DNA from 3 places in the Pantoea sp. SM3640 genome. Region 3 is predicted to be linked to each of the others. Evidence: predicted binding sites of a transcription regulator. Region 3 holds the regulator's gene; each other region holds the start of a gene.
The links. The regulator CRP, encoded in region 3, controls carbon source genes, mostly activating them, when cyclic AMP is high. The targets are predictions, from matches to a motif close to ATGTGANNNNNNTCACAT.

Region 1 (5,561 bases), 1.6 Mb from region 3:
TCTGGCTGGACGCAGAGCGGAATCTGCTGTTCGCCAGCGTTGAGATTGAATCTGAAGCACGCTGGGAAGCGGTGGCAAAAACGGAGGTGTGTCAGCGCTGGTGGGCGTCAATGAAAGATCTCATGCCGTCTAATGCAGATAACAGTCCTGTCAGTCAGCCGTTAAAACCGGTGTTTTTCCTGAACTAGATGAAGAAAAGGGCGGCAATGCCGCCCTGTTTTTCTAGCCTCTGGCCTGACACAAGCCGGTCAGCGTTGGCCACATGGCCATCAGCGTATCAATAATACCCTCAAGATCGTCACGCTCTGCGCCTTCACGGGCCCGCACCGACATACCCTGCAACATACAACCCAGATAACGTGATAGCGCAGGAATATTCACTGCTGCACTCAGTTCGCCACGCTGCTGGCGCGCCAGCAGAAAATCACTCAGCACATGCTCCTGCGACTGATGCTGCTGTTGCAGCATGGCGGCAATCTCTGCCGAAGCCGCCGACAGGGCTGTTGAGGTACAGATAAAGAAGCATCCGCCGGGAGAGTCGCGTTCGGTAAAACAGGCCGCAGTAGAGCGGAAATAGGCCTCAATGGCCCGATCCACCGGTAACTGATCATCGCCTAATGCTGCTTCACGCCATGCGCTGAACTTCTCTACATAACGCCCCATCGCTGCGCGAAACAATCCCTCTTTATTCACAAACTCTGCGTAGAGGGTTGGCGCTTTTGCGCCAGTGGCGGCAACCAGATCGGCGAGAGAGGTTCCCTCGTAACCGTGTGTCCAGAACAGGGTCAGAGCTTTATCGAGCGCAGCTTCGCGATCGAACACTTTGGGTCGGCCGCGGCATTTCTTTACATCGCAATCCTGAACCTGACTCATACACCCTCACAGACAGTAAAACATCCTATTAAATTACCGATCATTATAAAAATGTGCAAGGCCCACTGGAAATGTCAGCCGCAAGCGTTGTCATTTTGTGCGCCAGCGCATTTTTACCGCCCCTATGGTTAAGTCATAAAAGGGGCGGAAGCCCATAATCACGCCACTTCGCGAATAAAATAACGCTCATTAAATAAATATTGACGACGAACCAGATCGGGGTCTATTATTTATTTAACGGTCGTTAACTAAATAGCGACAACCCAATTCAGTCACACCGAATTCAAATACCGGACAGAGAGAATATTATGAAAACCATCAAAACCACCCTGGCAGCACTGGCGCTTACTACCCTGGCTTTTGGCGCATCTGCCGCTGATCTCGTCACCAGCGAACCGGCTAATCAGCAGCCCGTTGGCACCATCTCAGTACTGGGTGGCACCAACCTGAGTTCTGTTGAAGCACAGCTGAGTGCCAAAGCGGATGAAGCCGGTGCGAAATCATTCCGCATCACTTCAACCAGCGGTCAGAACAAACTGCACGGCACGGCTGTGATCTATCAGTAACAGGCAGTTCATCAGATAATGTGAGAAGGGGTTCGTTATGAAACGTATCAATATGATGGTGGCGGCGGCGGTGCTAAGTAGCCTCTCCTTTGCCAGCGTGGCGGCCCAACAGGTGAGCAGCACCCCGTTGGATCAGCAAAAAATCGGTGTCATCAGCGCAACGGGCAGTACGAATCTGACCTCGCTGGAGCAGCAATTGTCAGAGAAGGCCAGCGATGTCGGCGCAAAGTCTTTCCGCATCACTTCGACCTCTGGCAGCAACAACCTGCATGGCACAGCCATTCTTTATAAGTAACAGGCGCTATAAATAATCATAAACAGGCTTCAGATAAACCCACTTATCTGAAGCCTTTTTTATTTGGTACGGCGCTGATTATCCGTTGCTGCGTAACTGCGGATAGCGTCGGAAAATATAAACACACCACAGCAATGCCACCAGACCAATCATCCCGCCGACGTTCCCCACTTCCGCCATGCTCAGATGGAGACTGACCTGATTACCCAGCAGCGCGCCCGCGCCAATACCAATATTGTAGATGCCGGACATCAGGGACATCGCGACATCCGTGGCATCCGGTGCCAGCGAGAGCACCCGCACCTGCATACCCAGCCCGATCATCATCATCGCCACTCCCCAGACAACGCACAGCGTGGAGATAGCGGCAGGGCGAACGGCGGCAAAAATCAGCAGGCCCATGCAAAGGGTGATCAGCGCAATGGCGGCAATCAGCAGGGCGGAAGGGAATTTGTTACCCAGCGTACTGAAGAGCAGGCTGCCGACAATGCCCGCTGAACCAAACAGCAGCAGCAGCAGGGTTGTGAAATTGCCGCTGGAGTGGGCGACGGTCTGCATAAATGGCTCGATATAGCTGTAGGCGGTGTAATGCGCGGTCACCACCAGCGTCACCAGCAGATACATGCTGACCAGCGCCGGACGGCGAAACAGCATCGGCACACTGCTCAGCGAGCCGGTATGCTCACTTGGCAGGCGCGGCAGAATACGCACCAGCATGATCATCAGCACCAGTGCCGACAGACCAATCGCGCCGAAAGTGGTGCGCCAGCCAAGATACTGTCCCACCACGCGGCCAATCGGCACGCCCAGCACCATCGCCAGCGCGGTACCGGTCGCCAGCATACTCAGCGCCTGGGTTTTCTTACCCGCCGGGGCAACACGAATCGCCAGCGAGGCGGTGATCGACCAGAACACCGCATGAGACAGAGCGATGCCGACGCGCGACACCATCAGCGACCGGAAATCCCAGGCGACGGTTGAAAGCACGTGGCTGACGATAAATATCAGGAACAGCACGCCCAGCAGCAGCCGTCGCTCAATATTGCGGGTCAGCAGCATCAGCGGCAGTGAAAGCAGCGCGACGACCCAGGCGTAGATGGTCAGCATGATCCCGACATCAGCCGTCTGCATTGAAAAGTCAGCAGCAATATCAGATAACAGGCCAACCGGCACGAACTCGGTGGTATTGAAGACAAATGCGGCGATGGCCAGCAATACCACGCGTAGCCAGGCAGTTTTACGTGAAACAGTTGTTGGTTGCATGAGGAGTCAAGTCAGTCAGTACAGCGAAATCGGATGTGGCAGAAACATCCAGCGAAAGTGACCTGCGTCACAAATTACTGACCATTGTAGTGAATAAAGCGGGAAGCGAAACCTTATAAATGCCTTTTATTGCTGATTTTTTATTATCGCCCTGTGACAGGGCGATAGCCTGAGGTTATCGAGGGCGAAGCGGTGCAGACATCATTCAGAGCAGGGGTTTGCCCTCAGGCAGAATGTCATTGAACAGCACAGCGGAAAGCGTTTTACCTCCGTGCTGTCCAGTCGATTAACGCGATGGTGGAGTATGTTTCAGGGCCACGCTGAGCTGACTGGCCTGCGGGTCGCTGTGATTAAGCGGACAGCAGTTTTCGCAGCCGATGGCGCCCGCATAATATTTTTTTGCCTGCAGAATAGCGGCGTTCACATGATAAAAACTGCCCAGAAACAGTCGGTTATTCATGTCGGGAAGATGGGGGCAGCCCGCGGCAAGAACAACATGATTATCGTTATATCCCGATTGTTTATTAACGTAATAGTAGAGAGCCACAGGCGTTCCTTGTTGCCGTGTTAAAAGGCAAAGCAGATGAATTATTACAATAAAAAGGATTATAGCGGGAAAAGCACGTTTTGTTTGTTATGGATCTGAAGGGAATGTTCAGCGTGACAAGCAGCCAGACCCGCCGGAGAGGTCGGGGCCTGGCATGAGAAAAATCAGTCAGAGTCTTTTACTATGCAGACGCCAGGCAACCAGCAGCGCCAGGATTAACAGGACGCTGATAAACAGCGTGATTCCGCTCCAGCCAAAATTATGCCAGAACAGACCGCCCAGCGTGCCCGCTACGCTGGAACCCACGTAGTAGCTGAACAGATAGAGCGACGAAGCCTGCCCACGCGCCCGGCGTGCACGGGGACCAATCCAGCCGCTGGCGACCGCATGGGCGGCGAAAAAGCCGGCGGTGAACAGCATCATTCCGGGCAGAATCAGCCAGAGCGAGTCGAAGGCAGTGACCAGCAGACCCAGCAGCATGATGGCTGTCGCGCCCAGCATCACCGGCCCGCGTCCCAGGCGGCTGGTCAGCGCACCGGCTTTAGGTGAACTCCAGGAGCCGGTGAGATAGACCACCGACAACAGACCCACCACGGCCTGGCTGAGATGCCAGGGCGCATCCAGTAAACGGTAGCCGATATAGTTAAACAGGGTGACAAAGGCACCCATCAGCAGAAAACCTTCGGCAAACAGCCAGGGCAGGCCCGGATCGCGCCAGTGCAGCCGGAAGTTAATCAGCAGATTGCGCGGGCGCAGCGTAATAGGGCGGAAATGACGCGATGCAGGCAGGATTTTCCAGAACATCAGTGCTGAAGCCAGCGAAAAACAGCCAATCACCGCCACGGCGATGCGCCAGGATAAGAGGTCGGTCAGGACACCGCTTAACAGACGCCCGCTCATCCCGCCAATGGAGTTACCGCTGATATATAACCCCATCGAAAAGGCGACGACCCGCGCATCCATCTCCTCGCTCAGATAGGTCATACCGACCGCCGCAACACCGCTGAGCGACAGTCCCATCAGCGCCCGCATAATCAGAATGCCGTGCCAGCTGGTCATGGTGGCGGAGATCAGCGTGCAAATGGCCGCCAGCATCAGAGCGGTCACCATCACCGATTTTCGCCCGATGGCATCTGAGAGCGGCCCGGTCACCAGCAGGCCCAGCGCCATCAGGCCGGTAGAGATTGAGAGCGACAGACTGCTGGTCGCCGGAGAAACACCAAACTGCTGTGACAGCACCGGCAGAATAGGCTGCACACAGTAGAGCAGGGCAAAGGTCGCCAGCCCGGCAGAGAAAAGCGCCAGCGTGACGCGCATAAAAGCGGGTGTTCCCCGCCGGATATAACCTGCTGCGGCAACGGACGCCTGCGGTTCAGTCACCGCTTTCTCATCCACTGTTGCCTGTATTGAGCGACTCACACATCTTCCTCTTAGTCAGAAAACCTGTCGTCAGCTTAGGAAAGCGGCATTATGCTGTCTAATATATTAATAATCTCAAATAAGACGTTTAAAATATGAATATCGAACTGCGTCATTTGCGCTACTTCATTGCGGTGGCGGAAGAGCTCCATTTCGGGCGGGCGGCCCGGCGTCTGAATATTTCCCAGCCGCCGCTCAGTCAGCAGATTATTCAGCTGGAAGCGGAGACCGGCGCAAGGCTGTTCAATCGCACCAACCGCAGCGTGCAGCTTACCGCTGCCGGACAGCAACTGCTGAGTGATGCCCGCACGATAATCCTGCAGGTTGAGCAGGCCGCCGATCGTGCTGCCCGGCTGCATCGTGGTGAAGAGGGAGAGCTGCGTATCGGCTTTACCTCGTCGGCACCCTTTACCGCTGTCGTTTCTGATGCGCTCTTCCGGTTCCGACAGCGCTGGCCACAGGTGCATATTCAGATGCAGGAGATTAATACCCGCCAGCAGCTGGCCCCGTTACATGACGGACGGCTCGACCTCGGCGTGATGCGCAACACGCCGCTGCCCGCCGACCTGCGTCATCAGCTGCTGCTGAGCGAGCCGCT
Region 2 (5,561 bases), 1.1 Mb from region 3:
CGTTCAGCACAAAGAACTCGCCATTGGTGCCGCCACAGAAGATGCCGTTTCCGGCGTTGATCTGACGTCTGACCTGCTCACGCTGTCTTACCGGATCAAAGGCACCTTCACGGTCGAAGGTGGTGACGATGGCGGTCAGTACGCCGTTGATTTTCTTATTCATGACAATCCTCATTACGCCTGGCAGGAAGGGAACAGCGTCAGATAGACGGCGCGCACATCGTCGGCGGTGACCGCCATGGGCACGTTTTTCATCAGGCGCTGCACGTCGAGTGCCGCTTCCACTAAATAAGGCAGGTGATCCGGGCCGATGCCCAGTGCTTCCAGGCTGGCAGGCAACTGCAGCCGCGCAACCAGCGCGGTGAAGTAGTCGACCAGCGCGTGTGATTTCTCTTCATCGCTTAAACGGACGTCGGCGTCGGGCAGCAGGTCATAGGCCTGAGCGAATTTGCTCACCGCGGCCGGACGGACAAAGCGCATGCAGGGGGCCAGCAGAATGGCGTTGGCAACGCCGTGTGGCAGGTGATATTTGCCGCCAAGCGGATAGGACATCGCATGCACCAGATGCGTCCCGGCATGGGCAATCGATGCGCCGCCATAATAAGAGGCCCAGAGCATCTCCAGCCGTGCCTGCAGATTCTCGGGCTCGCGCAGCGTGGTTTCGAGATTCGCGAACAGCTTTTTCATCCCAATCAGCGCATAGTTGTCGCTGACCGGGTTAGCCACGTTGGCGGTGAAGCACTCAATCAGGTGACACAGGGCATCAATGCCGGTAGACGAGGCGATGTGCGGCGGCATGCTGGTGGTGAGTTCCGGCACCAGCGCTACCACATCGGGCAGCATCACCGGTGAAATAATGCCGACTTTGGTCTCTTTCTCCGGGATCGCCAGAATCGCATTCGGCGTCGCTTCAGAACCGGTGCCAGCAGTGGTCGGGATGAGCATTGAACGGGTGCGACGCTGCGGTTTTTCGCCTGCCAGCAGGGCGTCCAGCGACGGTGCTCCGTCGATGCACAGCACCGAGAGCAGCTTCGCCACATCCAGTACGCTGCCACCGCCGATGCCAATCACCATGTCGGCCTGGCGCTGCGAGAGCGTTTCTATAATAGCGGCCACATCATGCTGGCTCGGCTCGGGCGGCACGCTGTTGACCACGCTGATACGCGGAATCTGATCCCGGAGTTGCCCCATCAGCGCCTGAACCGCCGGAATCGCTTCAATGTTCCGGTCAGTCACCACTACCGCTGTCGTTACGCCACTCAGCAGATAGCGCATGTCGTTTAACGCCTGATAACCGCTAATCACCGTGCTGTTAATGTTCATTTCGTACCCTTTTTTCTTTCATGACTGAGCAGATGATTAATTTTGCTCAGCGCAATGCGATGTCAGTCACTCTCTGTGGCTAATTTTATAAGGCATATCGATTTCGATTAATTTGAACTTGCTCACATATAATCAATCATGATTGAATATAATCAAATGCAGCGGCAATAGCCTGACAGGAGTGAGGATGGGCTCATCAGTATGGAAAACCCCGGTGCTGGTCATCGCCGATGACTTTACCGGTGCCAACGATGCAGGTAGTGGACTGGCACAGGCCGGTGCCCGTGTACATGTGCTGTTCGGCACCGCCGCGCCGCAGCCCGACGAGGCGGCGGATGTGCTGGTAATCAGTACTGACAGCCGGGCGGTCAGCATCAGTCAGGCGGCAGAGCGCGTCACGCAGGTGGTACAGCATTACGCGGCACAGTTTCAGCAGGGCTGGCTGTTCAAAAAGATCGACTCCACGCTGCGTGGCAACGTCGGTGCTGAAACGGTGGCGGCACTGCGCGCCAGCGGCAAAAGGCTGGCGCTGGTGGCACCGGCCGTGCCGCGCCTGGGCCGCACCACACGTGAGGGCAGCGTGTGGGTGAATCAGCGATTACTGACGGATACCGAATTTGCCAGCGATCCCAAAACCCCGATCCGCAGCGCCCGCATTCTCGATCAGATGCAGATCGACGGCATGGAGATCGATCTCGCCACGCTGCGCAGCGATCGGCTGGATGCCGTGCTGGCGGCTGCGCAGGGCGTGGTGGTGGTAGATGCCGAAACGGAGGCCGACCTGGCGCGACTGATCGCCGCTGCGGCGCGGCTGAGCGAGACGCCCCTGCTGGTGGGCGCTGCCGGATTAAGCGATGCGCTGGGCGCTGCGCTCTCTGTTCGCCCGTCGCGGCCCGTACTGGCGGTGGTGGCATCGATGAGCCGTCAGGCAGAGCAGCAGATCGCCGCACTGCTTAACCAGCAGGCAGTGGAAATCGTGGATGTTGATATTCGTCAGCTGTTTCAGCAGCCCGCCTGGTGTGGCCGGGATAGCTGGATTGAACAGGCGGCTGCCGCACTGCGTGCCGGTCGCCACACGGTGATCCGTACCTGCCAGCATGAATCCCAGCGACACGCGATCGAGGATCTCTGCCAGCAGCACAGCATGACGCGCCAGCAGCTGGGTGAGGCGATCTGTCAGCTGCTGGGCGAAATGACCCTGAGTCTGTGCCGGGCACAGCTGCCGCATGCGCTCTATCTGTCGGGTGGCGACGCGGCGATAGCCGTTGCTCAGGCGCTGGGGGCCAGCGGCTTTAAAATTCAGGGTTTGGTGGCGGGCTGTGTGCCGCACGGGGTCCTGCTTAACAGTGAATTTACTCTGCCGGTGATGACCAAAGCGGGTGGCTTTGGTGATGAAAATACCCTGGTAGCAGCCATTGGTTTTATTGAGGAGAAGTCGAGTGAGTAAAATTATTGCGATCACCATGGGCGATCCGGCGGGCATCAGCCCGGAAATCATCATCAAAGCGCTCTCTGAAGGTGAGCTGAACGGCATTCCTGCCGTGGTGATTGGCTGTGCCAGTACGCTGCGCCGCATTATGGCGATGAACATCACCCCGCAGGCCGAGCTGCGGGTGCTGGATCGGGTACAGGATGCACGGTTTGCGCCCGGCATTATCAATGTCATCGATGAGCCGCTGGCCGATCCGGACGCGCTGAAACCTGGCGTGGTACAGAAAGAGGCCGGGGATCTGGCGTGGCGCTGCGTGAAGCGGGCCACCGAACTGGCGCTGGCCGGTGAGGTGCATGCCATTGCTACCGCGCCGCTGAATAAAGAGGCGATGCATGCGGCGGGCCATCTCTATCCGGGGCACACCGAACTGCTGGCGCACCTGACTGACACCAAAGATTACGCTATGGTGCTCTATACCGATAAGCTGAAAGTCATTCATGTCACAACCCATATTGCGCTGCGTAAGTTCCTCGACACGCTCAACCAGACACGCATTAAAACCGTGATTGGTATGGCGGACACCTTCCTGCGTCGTGTCGGCTACAGCGCCCCGCGTATCGCCGTCGCGGGTGTTAATCCGCACGCTGGTGAGAACGGGCTGTTTGGCGACGAGGAGATCACCACCGTTGCCCCCGCGATTGAGGCGATGAAAGCGCAGGGGATTGATGTCTCCGGGCCTTGCCCGCCGGACACGGTGTTTCTGCAGTGCCAGGATGGACGCTATGACATGGTGGTGGCGATGTACCATGATCAGGGGCACATCCCGCTTAAACTGCTGGGCTTCTATGATGGCGTGAACATTACCGCAGGCCTGCCGTTTATCCGCACCTCTGCTGACCACGGCACGGCATTTGATATCGCCTGGACAGGTAAAGCGAAGTCTGACAGCATGGCGATCTCGATTAAACTCGCGATGCAGCTCGCATAGGGAAATATGAAGGGACAGAGCCGTCTTGACCAGATTATGGATTACCTGAAAAGCCATAATCTGGTGACTGTTGAGCAACTGGTCAGTGCGATTTCCGCCTCACCCGCCACGATTCGACGTGATTTAATTAAGCTGGATAAAGAGGGCGTGATCAGCCGCAGTCATGGCGGCGTTACCCTGAATCGTTTTATTCCTGCCCAGCCGACCACGCTGGAGAAGATGCAGCGAAACCTGGCCGAGAAGCAGGCGATCGCCGCATGCGCCGCCAGTTTTGTCCGGGCGGGCGATGCGGTGGTGCTGGATGCAGGAACCACCATGCTGGAGCTGGCGCGACAGCTCACCCATCTGCCGCTGCGGGTCATTACGGCCGACCTGCACATTGCACTGTTTCTGTCTGAGTTTAAGCAGATCGAAGTGACGATTATTGGCGGCCGGATCGACGACTCCAGTCAGTCCTGTGTGGGTGAACATGGACGGCGGTTGCTGCGCAGCATCAATCCCGATATTGCGTTTGTCAGCTGTAACTCCTGGAGCCTTGAGCGCGGTATTACCACGCCGACTGAAGAGAAAGCGGGGCTGAAACATGACCTGCTGGCCAATGCGGCGCGTCGGGTTCTGCTGGCGGACAGCAGTAAATATGGCTCCTGGTCGCTGTTCTGCGCGTCACCGGTGGATGATCTGACCGATGTAGTGACCGACAGCCGGTTAGACGAGGATGTCTGCCGCACGCTGCGCGAGCGCGGTATTACGCTGGCGCTGACCTCTGCCTGAACTGAACGCGCCGTGCTTCTCTGACCTCATCGTAAAGCAGGGTGAGAGCAGCACTGCGCGTTTATCTTCTGCAGTCGCCGTTAACGCGCGTAGGCGTCATGCTCTTCGCGCGTCATTGCCGGCGCGTCTACCGTAACCCGCTCAAACCTCAGATTCGTTACGCCCGCTATTTTGCCAAACTCCTGCGCCTGCAGCGTAATATCGCTGAAACTCAGCTGTTCGATTGGGTTTTCCGGCGTGCCTTCAACAAAAAAGGCGCGGGAAAACGCCGCAGGCTGAGTCAGGCTGCTGCTGATATGACTGATACTGATATTCTCAACCCGCGTCAGGCCAGCATCACCCGTGACGCCTGATGCCAGCTTACGCCAGTGTGGCGGCTGTTTGGTGTCGGCGGGCTGTTCGCTGTAGCTGTACTGCGGGAACCAGTTCAGCTGCAGCATAAACGGATAACAGACATCCTCCATCTTCAGATGGCGAACCACGATGTTTTTGATCCAGCCGCCGCGATTCCGGGCGGACTTGATGCGAAAGCCGACGCCGGTTCCAGAAAAGCGGTTATGTTCGATGATGACGTTTTCAATACCGCCAGAGGTTTCGCTGCCCAGGGTAATGCCCGAACCTTTCAGCAGGGTGCAGTCGCGAATAATGATATCGCGTGCGGTTCTCCCGAGCTGCTGTGCTTCCGCGCCGCGACCCGATTTCACGCAGATATTGTCGTCATTGCAGGAGACCGTACAGCCCTCCACACGCACTAACTGGCTGGAATCAATATCAATTCCATCGGTGCTGGGGCCGGTGGCGTTCATGACACGTAGCCTCTGCAGATTCACCTGTTTCGAATAGCAGACGTGCAGGTTCCAGAAGCCGGAATCCTGTGAGGTGAAGTCCTCCAGCGTCACGCATTCGCTCTCGTAAACCACTACGTTACGTGGACGCCTGCAGTCGTAATCCACCACCCAGCGCAGGCCGCGACGGGTATAGTCCGCCAGCATCCCGCTGTTTTCGTCGTCGCCCCAGAATTTATGCCACCAGACGGCACCCTGTCCG
Region 3 (5,561 bases):
GATGCAGCCGATTACTATCATCGTGCCAGCGCCATGCCCTGGCTGAAGCACGCAGAGAAACCGCTGCTGATCATCCACGCCAAAGACGATCCTTTTATGAGTGATGAGGTGATCCCGCACAGCAGCCAATTATCTGCCACTATTACTTATCAACTGACACCACACGGCGGCCACGTCGGTTTTGTCGGCGGGACATTACGCCAGCCCGAAATGTGGCTGGAACAGCGCATCCCGCAGTGGATCGCCCCTTTTCTGGATAACTGATCTCGTGATTATTCCCTGGCAACAGGTCTCTCCTGAGACCCTTGAAAATCTGATTGAAACCTTTGTGCTGCGAGAAGGCACTGACTATGGCGAGCATGAACGTAGTCTGCTGGACAAGGTGGCTGATGTGCGACGCCAGCTGGAAACCGGTGAAGTGGTGCTGGTATGGTCGGAACTGCATGAATCGGTCAATATCATGCCGCGCAAAGAATTTCGTGGCTGATGCACCCGGCACCCTTTCATGATAACAATGCTCATCGTTCGACCTCACAGGGAGCTTTTCTATGTCTGCACGTCATCCCATTATCGCGGTGACCGGTTCCAGCGGCGCAGGAACCACCACCACCAGCCTGGCGTTCCGCAAAATCTTTCAGCAGCTTGACCTGCATGCGGCGGAGCTTGAAGGTGACAGCTTTCATCGCTTTACCCGCCCGGAAATGGATATGGCGATTCGTAAGGCGCGCGATCTGGGACGTCATGTCAGCTACTTCGGCCCGGAAGCCAATGACTTTGGTCTGCTGGAGCAGAGCTTTAAAGAGTATGGTCACAGCGGGCAGGGGCAGTCGCGTAAATATCTGCACACCTACGATGAAGCCGTGCCGTGGAATCAGGTACCCGGTACTTTCACGCCCTGGCAGCCGCTGCCGCAGAACACCGATATTCTCTTCTATGAAGGGCTGCACGGCGGCGTGGTGACGGCGCAGCACAACGTGGCGGAACAGGTCGATCTGCTGGTGGGCGTGGTACCGATTGTTAACCTGGAGTGGATTCAGAAGCTGGTGCGCGATACCGGCGAGCGCGGTCATTCACGTGACGCAGTGATGGATTCCGTGGTGCGCTCAATGGAAGATTACATCAACTACATCACGCCCCAGTTTTCACGCACCCATATCAACTTTCAGCGCGTTCCAACCATCGATACTTCCAACCCGTTCGCAGCCCGCGCCATTCCGTCACTGGATGAGAGCTTTGTCGTGATTCACTTTCAGGGGCTGGAGGACATTGACTTCCCCTACCTGCTGGCAATGCTGCAGGGTTCGTTTATCTCGCACATTAATACGCTGGTGGTGCCTGGCGGCAAAATGGGGCTGGCGATGGAGTTGATCATGGGCCCGCTGGTGAAACGGCTTATGGAAGGTAAACGGATAGAATAAGAGGTCAGCAAAAAACCCTCAGATAGCAGATGCCTTTCGCAAAAATGTAAAACCGGCTTTTCTGCGGATAAAGGCTTACTGCTGAGCAGGCTTCAGGGAGGTCGCTACAGACACACCCTGAGCACAACGAATCTGACAGCAGCATATAAGCTCAACACGCAGGGAACCGGGTCAGAAGAGGAAAGCGTCCCACGCCTGGGACAAAAACGCCTGGAGCGTTTTTGAACAACGCAACGCGTTGGCCCGGTCACGGGCGCACCTCAGGGATGAGGTGCGTAATTGCGCGGGCCGAGCATGCCATGGATGGCGGTTTTTGCGTCTTTCCGATCTGACCCGGTTCTCTGCGCAGGCACAGTCTTAAAGCAACCTGCAGCAGACACTGGAAGTGAAGTTAGCAGGTCTGCAATGACTACAGCTCAACCACCTCATAGCTATGCGTAATCGTCACACCTTTACCCAGCATGATGGCCACAGAGCAATATTTTTCCGCCGAAAGATCGACGGCGCGTGAGACCGCTTTATCCTGGAGCGCTTTTCCACTCACGATAAAATGCAGGTTGATGTGCGTAAAGATTCGCGGCGCCTCTTCACGACGTTCTGAGGTCAGTTTTACTTCACAATCAGCCACATCGTTGCGGCCTTTTTGCAGAATTGAAACCACGTCAATCGCGCTGCATCCGCCCGCCGCCATCAGCACCATCTCCATTGGGCTGGGCGCTTTATCACCCGAATTGCCATCCATCAGTATCTGATGGCCGGATGAGGATTCTCCGAGGAATGTCAGCCCTTCTACCCATTTCACTCTTGCCTGCATGATTTTTACTCCGGAATACGCTGTTTTGTCGCCAGAGTACGCTTTCACCTGGTAAACAGCAATCCAGAGAAATCCGCCCGTAGCTGAAGCGAGACAACAGAAGACAGTCGGCAAAAGCTGTGCTACAAACAGTGCTGAAAATATTTTTCGTCACCCGATGGCGAAGCCGGGAAGAATGATGCGCACTGCGCCTGATGCGGCCCGAATAATTTCCTGAAAAGGAAACGCTTGAAGCTTTCACCGCCTGACAGGGAAAACTGCCCCCTGTATTTTGGGCACGATTACAACAGAGGATAATAGCGAATGGTTCTCGGCAAACCGCAAACAGACCCTACACTCGAATGGTTCCTGTCCCATTGCCATATTCACAAGTATCCATCCAAAAGTACGCTGATTCATCAAGGTGAAAAAGCAGAAACGCTTTACTACATCGTGAAAGGTTCCGTCGCGGTTCTGATTAAAGATGAAGAAGGCAAAGAGATGATTCTTTCCTACCTGAATCAGGGCGATTTTATTGGTGAGCTTGGCCTGTTCGAAGAAGGTCAGGAGCGCAGCGCCTGGGTACGTGCGAAAAGCGCGTGCGAAGTAGCGGAGATTTCTTACAAGAAATTCCGTCAGCTGATCCAGGTTAACCCCGACATCCTGATGCGACTCTCCTCGCAGATGGCGCGTCGCCTGCAGGTCACGTCTGAAAAAGTGGGTAATCTCGCTTTCCTCGATGTTACCGGACGCATTGCACAGACTCTGCTTAACCTGGCGAAGCAGCCAGATGCCATGACGCATCCCGACGGCATGCAAATTAAAATCACTCGTCAGGAAATTGGCCAGATTGTGGGTTGTTCACGTGAAACCGTGGGCCGTATTCTGAAGATGCTGGAAGATCAGAACCTGATCTCCGCACACGGCAAAACCATCGTCGTTTACGGCACCCGCTAATTCCTGTCATCCACGGCGTGATGGCAACATCACGCCGTTATTGTTTGTGTTGGGCCGATGTGGCGTCGAATCATTTACCATCCTGAAGTTAACTACGCCTTGCGGCAAACGCTGGTGCTCTGTCTGCCGGTGGCGCTGGGCTGGCTGGCTGGCGACCTGCAAAAAGGTCTGCTGTTCTCGTTAGTGCCCGCCTGCTGCAATATCGCCGGTCTTGATACTCCGCATAAACGCTTCTTCAAACGTCTGATTGTAGGCGGCAGCCTGTTTGCCCTCGGCAGTTTTCTGATCCAGTGGCTCACCCTGCATGCGATTCCACTGCCGCTGATCCTCTTCGCTATGCCTTTGCTGCTTGGCGTCACCGGTGAGATCAGCCCGCTGCATGGTCGCCTGCTGCCCGGCACCCTTATTGCCGCCATCTTTACCCTCAGCCTGATTGGCCGCATGCCCATCTATGTCACTCCGCTGCTCTATATCGGCGGCACGCTCTGGTATGGGGTATTTAACTGGTTCTGGTTCTGGCTGTGGAAAGAGCAGCCGATGCGTGAGAGCCTGAGCCTGATCTACCGCGAGCTGGCCAACTACTGCGACGCCAAATATACCCTTCTGACGCAGCTGACCGATCCCGAAAAAGCGCTGCCGCCGCTGCTGGCTCACCAGCAGAAAGTGGTCGATCTGATCAACACCTGTTATCAGCAGATGCACATGCTGTCGGCAAGCCGCGATCACAGCCATAAGCGGCTGACGCGCGCTTTTCAGGTGGCACTCGATCTGCAGGAGCATATCTCGGTCAGCCTGCACCGCCCGGAAGAGGTGCAAAAGCTGGTGGAGCAGAGCCATGCTGAAGCGGTGATCCGCTGGAATGCCAAAACCATCTCGGCCCGACTGCGGGTACTGGCGGATAACATCCTTTATCACCAGTTACCCGACCGCTTTGCGATGGATAAACAGCTCGGCGCGCTGGAGAAAATCGCCCATCAGCACCCCGATAATCCGGTGGGTAACTTCTGTCTTTATCACTTCAACCGCATTGCGCGCGTGCTGCGCACCCAGAAGCCGCTTTACCAGCGCGACCTGATGGCAGACCGCCAGCGCCGCCTGCCGCTGTTACCGGCGCTGCGCAGTTATCTCTCGTTTCGCTCGTCGGCGCTGCGCACGGCGGGTCGCTTTGCGGTGATGCTGATGCTGGGCAGCGCGCTGGCGCTGTTCTTCAACATCCCTAAGCCCTACTGGATCCTGATGACCATTATGTTCGTCAGCCAGAACGGCTACAGCGCTACCCGCGTCCGTATCCAGCACCGGGCGCTGGGCACCTTTGCAGGACTGGTAATTGCGGCTGCCACGCTGCGGCTGGCGGTGCCGGAGTCACTGGTACTGCTGATCATGCTGGCGATCACCTTTATCAGCTATCGCTTTACCCGCCAGTTCTATGGCTGGTCGATGATTGGTTTTACGGTCACGGCGGTTTACTCGCTGCAACTGCTGTCACTGAATGGCGCACAGTTTCTGCTGCCGCGACTGATGGATACGCTGATGGGCTGTCTGATCGCCTTTGGCGGGATGCTGTGGCTGTGGCCGCAGTGGCAGAGCGGCTTACTGCGGCAAAACGCCCACGACGCGCTGGAAACCTATCAGGATGCGCTGCGGCTCTTGCTAGGCGATGAACAGTCGCCAGAGAAACTGGCTTATCAGCGCGTGAAAGTGAATCAGGCACACAACGCGCTGTTTAACTCACTGAATCAGGCGATGCAGGAACCGGCATTCAACTCCCGCTATCTGAGTGATATGCGGCTCTGGGTCACCCACAGTCAGTTTATCGTCGAGCATATCAATGCGATAACGATTCTGGCGCGCGAGCACACGATGCTGACCGCCTCGCTGGCTCAACGCTATCTGCAATCCTGCGAAATTGCGCTGCAGCGGTGTCAGCAGCGGCTGGAATATGATGGTGAAAGCTCACAGGTGAATCTGCTGGATGACCTGGAGAACATCAGTGAAGGACCGATCACGGTGGTGGAACAGCATGTGCGGCGCATTCTCGATCACCTGAGCGTGATGTACACCATTTCATCGCTGGCGTGGAACCAGCGACCGCAACATGGCCGCTGGTTAATCAGACGCTTACGCAAAAACTAAGCTAGCCGTTGAGCACTTTGCCGACGGCGGTGGCGAAGCGGCGCATGCCCTCTTCAATGTCAGCAGGCTCAATGATCAGCGACGGGGCAAAGCGCATCACGTCGGTGCCGGCCACCAGCACCATTACACCCTCAGCGGCAGCAGCATTCAGAATATCGCGCGACCTGCCGGCATGCTGAGGTTTCAGCGCCGCGCCAATCAACAGACCTTTCCCGCGAATGTCACTGAACAGTTCATACTTCGCGTCGATGGCCTGTAGC

Region 1: IV493_RS08470 (sugar transporter) is a predicted target of CRP. The motif match lies at 3,053-3,070, and genes of this name have one in related genera.
Region 2: IV493_RS14540 (iron-containing alcohol dehydrogenase) is a predicted target of CRP. The motif match lies at 1,434-1,451, and genes of this name have one in related genera.

The regions. Positions count from the first base shown of each region.
Region 1 covers NZ_CP064872.1:1,832,689-1,838,249, forward strand. The annotation lists gene rhaM (L-rhamnose mutarotase) at 1-188, shown strand, start outside; gene IV493_RS08455 (TetR/AcrR family transcriptional regulator) at 223-873, opposite strand; gene IV493_RS08460 (DUF1471 domain-containing protein) at 1,182-1,439, shown strand; gene IV493_RS08465 (YdgH/BhsA/McbA-like domain containing protein) at 1,477-1,734, shown strand; gene IV493_RS08470 (sugar transporter) at 1,813-2,997, opposite strand; gene IV493_RS08475 (hypothetical protein) at 3,284-3,544, opposite strand; gene IV493_RS08480 (MFS transporter) at 3,713-4,963, opposite strand; gene IV493_RS08485 (LysR family transcriptional regulator) at 5,059-5,561, shown strand, end outside.
Region 2 covers NZ_CP064872.1:3,095,958-3,101,518, reverse strand. The annotation lists gene IV493_RS14545 (dihydrodipicolinate synthase family protein) at 1-163, opposite strand, end outside; gene IV493_RS14540 (iron-containing alcohol dehydrogenase) at 175-1,323, opposite strand; gene IV493_RS14535 (four-carbon acid sugar kinase family protein) at 1,511-2,770, shown strand; gene IV493_RS14530 (D-threonate 4-phosphate dehydrogenase) at 2,763-3,743, shown strand; gene IV493_RS14525 (DeoR/GlpR family DNA-binding transcription regulator) at 3,750-4,514, shown strand; gene IV493_RS14520 (glycoside hydrolase family 28 protein) at 4,595-5,561, opposite strand, start outside.
Region 3 covers NZ_CP064872.1:231,452-237,012, reverse strand. The annotation lists gene IV493_RS01080 (hydrolase) at 1-264, shown strand, start outside; gene IV493_RS01075 (YheU family protein) at 269-487, shown strand; gene IV493_RS01070 (phosphoribulokinase) at 549-1,418, shown strand; gene IV493_RS01065 (OsmC family protein) at 1,828-2,232, opposite strand; gene crp (cAMP-activated global transcriptional regulator CRP) at 2,536-3,168, shown strand; gene IV493_RS01055 (YccS/YhfK family putative transporter) at 3,226-5,301, shown strand; gene IV493_RS01050 (aspartate aminotransferase family protein) at 5,303-5,561, opposite strand, start outside.